One region of the Staphylococcus piscifermentans genome, then DNA from elsewhere that is predicted to be linked to it. Evidence: predicted binding sites of a transcription regulator. Region 1 holds the regulator's gene; the other holds the start of a gene.
The links. Region 1 encodes CtsR, which represses protease genes until heat stress. Its sites were predicted from a motif close to ATGGTCAATAAAGGTCAAACA; they were not measured.
Positions count from the first base shown of each region.

Region 2: the regulator CtsR is predicted to act here: its motif matches at 1,894-1,914, upstream of clpB (ATP-dependent chaperone ClpB).

Region 1 is NZ_LT906447.1:2,432,310-2,435,750, reverse strand. It holds gene CKV71_RS11445 (NupC/NupG family nucleoside CNT transporter) at 1-1,000, opposite strand, end outside; gene CKV71_RS11440 (CtsR family transcriptional regulator) at 1,174-1,635, shown strand; partial or broken gene CKV71_RS11435 (UvrB/UvrC motif-containing protein) at 1,795-2,181, shown strand; gene CKV71_RS11430 (protein arginine kinase) at 2,186-3,190, shown strand; gene CKV71_RS11425 (ATP-dependent Clp protease ATP-binding subunit) at 3,202-3,441, shown strand, end outside.
Region 2 is NZ_LT906447.1:2,075,041-2,078,481, reverse strand. It holds gene CKV71_RS09675 (acyltransferase family protein) at 1-1,770, shown strand, start outside; gene clpB (ATP-dependent chaperone ClpB) at 1,964-3,441, shown strand, end outside.

The sequences.
Region 1 (3,441 bases):
TTCCTAGACCTTGCATAGCAACGAATTCGTTGGAAAGTAACTTAGTTGCCATCAATGAACCAGATTTTACTGCTTCATGCCAAGGTACACCTGTTAAGAATGCAAATGGTGCGAAGACAAATCCAATTAATGTTTGGAAATCCCATTTAATATGTCCGCCTGAAACCATCGTGAAGATTCCGCTGACGATACCATTTAACAAAGCAATGATTGCGATATAACCGATTAACATCGCCCCTACGATGACCGCAACTTTAAATCCATCTAAGATATATTCTCCCAACATTTCAAAGAAGGATTGTTTGTTTTCAGTTTCTTCTACTAATAACTTGTCATCTTTTTCATCCACTGTATAAGGATTGATAATAGAAGCGATAATAAAACCGCCGAATAAGTTTAATACGATAGCTGTTACGACATATTTAGGTTCGAGCAATGTAAAGTAAGCGCCGACAATTGAGGCGGACACTGTGGACATTGCTGAAGCTGTGAGTGTGTATAAACGTTGCTTAGGTATGTAAGGAAGTTGCTTTTTTAGTGAGATAAACACTTCAGATTGTCCTAAAATAGCCGCAGCAACTGCGTTATATGATTCTAAACGACCCATACCGTTGATTTTGGAAATTAAAAATCCTAAGACATTAATCACCAACGGCAAAATTTTTGTATATTGTAAAATACCGATAATAGCTGAGATAAAAACAATCGGTAATAATACGCTGAAGAAGAATGGCGGATTTTTAGGATCCACGTATTTAAATCCTCCGAATACGAAGTTTACTCCATCAGCTGCTTTAGCCAACAGGTAAGAGAAGCCGTTTGCAATGCCGCCAATTACCGTGATTCCTATATTAGTTTTTAATAGTAGGAAGGCAAAGACGAATTGGATAACAAGCAGAATGCCGACATATTTCCATTTGACATTTTTCTTATCTGAGCTAAAAACAAATGCAAGTGCTAAAAAGAAAATAATCCCTATTAAAGCAATAATGATATGCATGTTTTTCTTCATCCTTTATTTTTTTATTTTCATACCATATCATACATTAAAATGGTAGTAAGTTACATCCCAATTTTTCACGAAAACCAAATTTTTTAGAAACATATTGGTTGAAAAAGGTCAAAGTTGGTCATATAATATAGTCAAAGAAGGTCAAAAAAGGGGTGATATCCATGCATAATATGTCCGACATCATAGAACAATACATTAAACATTTATTTGAGGAATCAAATAAGGATGTTGTTGAGATTCAAAGAGCCAATATTGCGCAACGCTTTGACTGTGTACCTTCTCAACTTAATTATGTGATTAAGACAAGATTCACCAATGAACACGGTTATGAAATAGAAAGTAAACGTGGCGGCGGCGGTTATATAAGAATCACCAAAGTTGAAACGAAAGATACAAAAGGTTATATTGACCATCTCTTACAAATTATCGGAGATTCTATTTCTCAGCAACAAGCGCACTATGTGATTGAAGGCTTGCTTGAAAATCAATATATTACTATTCGTGAAGCGAAAATGATTCTAGCAGTGGTCGATCGCGACACGCTAAGAATGGATGTAGCAGCAAGAGATATTGTACGAGCAAATATATTGAAACAGCTCTTGCCAGTCATTAATTATTATTAATAGACAAGGAGGTTGCACATGTCTGACGATAAAATAGAAGCAATAGATTCTGAAAAGCATGATGGAATGTTGAAAGAAGCATATCCTGAACATGTTGAACCTATAAAAGCAGAAAATTACGATGAAGAACCTTCATTTGAGAATCATCAAGAAGATATGGAAGGTTCATTTGTAATCAAACAAATCTTGCAGCACTTAGCGACAAAGCATGGTATTCATTTAGAAGAATTCAATGTTAAAGAAGAAAAGCGCTGCCCAAACTGCCATATGACAATTAAAGATATTGCCTATAAAGGGAAATTCGGATGTGCGCAATGCTACACGACTTTCAAAGAGGATATTGTGGATATTGTAAGACGTGTGCAAGGTGGACAATTTGAACATGTCGGTAAGACACCTGTTTCCTCAACGCATAAAATAGCACTTAAGAAATTAATCGAATCTAAAAATAAATATTTACAGCAATTAGTAGATAAGCAATTGTTTGAAGAAGCGGCTGTAGTACGCGATGAAATTAAAGCACTTCAAGCAGAAAGCGAGGGATAGCTGCATGAAAGAACATTCAATGTATATGAGTGAATGGATGGAACATGGTGAAGAAACACCTGTGGTAATGTCTTCACGCATTCGACTCGCAAGAAACTTGGATAATCATGTGCACCCCTTAATGTTTACTTCAGATATTGAAGGTCAAAAGGTAATTAATGAAGTACAAGATGCATTGCCGAAAATGCAGACTTTGCAGCTGAGCAATCTGGAACAAAGAGATAAACTTAAACTTGTAGCCAAACATTTAATTAGTTCAGAGCTGATTAAACAACCTGCCTCAGCAGTATTGTTGAATGAAGATGAATCATTAAGCATAATGGTAAATGAAGAAGATCATATCCGGATTCAAACGATGAGTACCGATATGAATCTTGAATCTTTATTTCAAAAGGCTTCAGAAGTAGACGATGAGTTAGATCGCAAACTCAGCATCAGCTTTGACGAAACACTTGGTTATCTTACAACCTGTCCCACGAATATTGGTACAGGAATGCGTGCCAGCGTAATGCTGCATTTGCCTGGTCTTTCGATTACCAAACGTATGAATCGAATCGCGCAAACGATTAACCGCTTCGGCTTCACCATCAGAGGTATTTATGGCGAAGGCTCGCAAGTGTATGGCCACGTCTTCCAAGTTTCAAACCAATTGACGTTGGGAAGAACAGAAGAACAAATTATAGAAACTTTAATAGAGATTGTACAACAAATCATTACAGAAGAATTGAATGTCAGAAAACAATTGGACCAACATAGTTCAGTTGAAATGGAAAATCGCATCTATCGTTCTTTCGGATTGTTGCGATATAGTCGCTTGATGTCACTTGAAGAAGCGGCAATGCGACTCAGCGAAGTGAAACTAGGTATAGATTTAGGGTATATTGAAATACCAGACTTTAATTTTAATGAAATGATGGTCGCTATACAAACACCATTTTTAATAAATGACACAGATGAAGTATCGATAAATGAACAAAGAGCAAATATTATTAGAGAACATATAAAATAGGAGGTTATGCTATGTTATTCGGCAGACTTACAGAACGTGCACAGCGTGTATTAGCGCATGCACAAGAAGAAGCGATTCGTTTGAATCACTCAAATATCGGAACTGAACACTTACTTCTCGGTTTAATGAAAGAACCAGAAGGCATCGCAGCTAAAGTATTAGAAAGTTTCGGTATTACAGAAGATCTTGTAGTAGCAGAAGTAGAGAAACTAATCGGACAAGGTCAAGAACAAGTCGGCACATTGCACTAT
Region 2 (3,441 bases), 360 kb from region 1:
GGGTTACGAGCGATTGCGGTTCTAGGAATCATTATTTATCATTTAAATAAGCAATGGCTCGCAGGCGGCTTCTTAGGTGTAGATACGTTCTTTGTTATTTCTGGATATTTGATTACAAGTCTCTTGTTGATTGAATATAAAAAGAATGGAAGAATTGATTTAAAAAAATTCTGGTATAGACGAATTAAACGCTTGATACCAGCTATGGTATTTGTGGTCAGCATCGTGACCATTATCACATTGATATTACAGAGAGACGAAATCATAAGAGTAAAACAAGATGCATTTGCGGCCCTCTTTTATGTATCCAACTGGTGGTACATTGCAAAAGACGTCAACTATTTTGACCAATTCTCATTTGAACCGATGAAACATCTGTGGTCATTAGCAATAGAAGAACAATTTTATCTGTTTTTCCCGTTGGTTTTAATCTTATTACTTCGCAAAGTTAAAAAACCAAAACAGATTACATTGATTTTTTGGGTAATATCCTTAGTTTCATTACTTGCAATGGTACTTTTGACACATCCGGGAATGAATTTCTCACGTGTATATTTCGGTACAGATACGAGATTGCAAACTTTATTACTAGGTGTAATTTTAGCCTTTGTTTGGCCGCCGAATCGTTTGAAGAAAGATCCGCCGCTTGCGGTACGGTCTATCGTAGACATTGTAGGGGTCATTGCATTAGCGATTTTAATCTGTCTCTTCATATATGTAGACGATCAAAGTTATTGGATTTATAACGGCGGATTCTACTTGATTTCAGGTATTACTCTGTTTTTAATTGCAAGTATCGTACATCCGTCAGGACTCTTAGCCAGATTTATGGGCAATCCGATATTTGTATATCTCGGCAAACGTTCGTATAGTTTATATTTATGGCATTTTCCAGTGATTATCTTTACGCATCGTTACTTTGTAGCTGGACAAATTCCGGTATATGTATATTTGATTGATTTGCTCTTGACGGTAGGAATGGCAGAATTTTCATATCGCTATGTCGAAACGCCTTTCCGCAAAAAAGGTTTCAAAGCCTTGTCAGTGCAGAAATGGACAAAAGGTGCGGTGGTACGTTGGATTCTGATTCTACTTATCTTGATTCCATTTATCTTGATATTAGCCGGTTTATTCGATAAATACGGTAAAGATACAGTTGGAGAAAAGGCAACACAATTTGATACAAATAGTATTGATAAATATGTAGTTCGACCTATTCCGTATGGCAAGATGGACTTCTTAGGCAACGGCGGAGGCAAGGAACCTGAAGAGAATACAGAAGTTTACGAAGATGAAAAACCGCTCTTAATTGGTGACTCCGTAATGGTAGATATCGGGGAATACTTTAAAGAAAGTGTGCCGCGCTCAGTGATTGATGGTAAAGTCGGCAGAAACATGTACCAAGCGAAACCGCTGATTGATTCTCAATATAGCCATTACAATCAAAAAGGAGACAAAGTTATCATTGAATTAGGTACCAATGGAGATTTCGATAAAAATCAACTTGATTCTGTTATCGATTCATTTGGTAAAGCGGATATTTATCTAGTCAACACACGTGTGCCGCGTTCATACGAAAAACATGTGAACCAATTGATGAAAGAAGCGGCTGAGAAACATAAAAATGTGAAATTAGTGGATTGGTACAGCAGATCAGCTGGCCATACTGAATACTTTGCTCCTGATGGTATTCATCTAGAACACTCTGGTGTTAAGGCACTCTCTGATGAAATTATTAAAACAATGGGTTTAAAGAAAGATAAAGATTAGACGCAACTCTTAAAGGTAGAGGCTGGGACAACATTTTGTTCCAGCTTCTTCACTTTTAAAATTTTTCTTTTCAGAGAGGGTAATAGGTTGAAATAAGACTTTAAAATAGCTTATACTATTATTAAGGTCAAAGTAAGTCAAAGTCAAGAGAGGTTCTTGGCTCAGTATACTGAATCGACAGAGGTGAAATGAATTGGATGCAAATAAAATGACATATGCTGTGCAAGAGGCATTGCAAGCAGCTATTGAAATTGCGAAGCAGCATGAACAGCAGAATGTAGAAGTGGAAGCGGTGTTGCTTGCGGCATTAAATGGAGATGAAAGTCTGTTCAAGAGTGTCTTAGAGCGTGCCAATATAGATACAGCAGCGCTTTCTGAAGCTTATGAAAGTAAATTAAAACGTTATGCCACAGTGAAAGGTGACAACGTCCAATATGGACAGTTTATCGGTAATAATACGAATATCCTCTTTAATAAAGCTGAAAAGATTATGGAAGCCTATGAGGATGATTTTGTTTCTATGGAACATCTTTTGCTTGCGGCAATTGAAACGAATGAAACTACTCAACAATTTGTGGGTAATAAAGATGAAGTCATCAAAGAAATTATTAAGAAAGTCAGAGGAGGAAATCACGTGACAACTCAAAATCCTGAAGCTAACTATGAAGCACTTGAAAAATATGGACGTGACTTAGTAGAAGAAGTCCGTCAAGGTAATATGGATCCGGTTATTGGACGTGATGAAGAAATTCGTAATACTATCCGGATTTTAAGTCGCAAAACTAAAAATAACCCTGTATTAATAGGGGAACCTGGTGTAGGTAAAACAGCTATTGTCGAAGGGTTGGCACAACGTATCGTGAAAAAAGATGTGCCTGAGTCTTTATTAGATAAAACAATTTTCGAATTAGACTTGAGTGCTTTAGTAGCCGGCGCGAAATACCGTGGTGAATTTGAAGAGCGCTTAAAAGCAGTATTGAAAGAAATTAAAGATTCAGATGGCAGAATTATCTTGTTTATCGATGAATTGCATATGTTGGTCGGAGCAGGTAAAACAGACGGCGCTATGGATGCCGGCAATATGTTGAAACCAATGCTTGCACGTGGTGAATTGCATTGTATCGGCGCCACTACATTAAATGAATATCGTGAATATATTGAAAAAGATTCTGCTTTAGAACGTCGTTTCCAAAAAGTAGGCGTTTCTGAACCGGATGTAGAAGATACGATTTCAATTTTACGTGGATTAAAAGAGCGTTATGAAGTTTATCATGGTGTCAGAATTCAAGACCGTGCGTTAGTGGCTGCAGCAGAATTATCAGATCGTTACATTACGGACCGTTTCTTACCAGATAAAGCGATTGATTTAGTAGACCAAGCTTGTGCAACTATTCGTACTGAAATGGGTTCTAACCCGACAGAACTCGATCAAGTCAATCGTCGAGTAATGCAGTTGGAAATTGAAGAAAATGCTTTGAAACATGAATCAGACAGTGTCAGCCAACAACGTCTGAAAGAATTGCAAGAAGAACTTTCTAATGAAAAAGAAAAACAATCTTCTCTTCAATCTCGTGTGGAACAAGAAAAAGAAAAAATTGCGAAATTACAAGAAAAACGCGCTGAATTAGATGAAAGTCGTAAAGCATTAGAAGATGCAGAAAATAATTATGA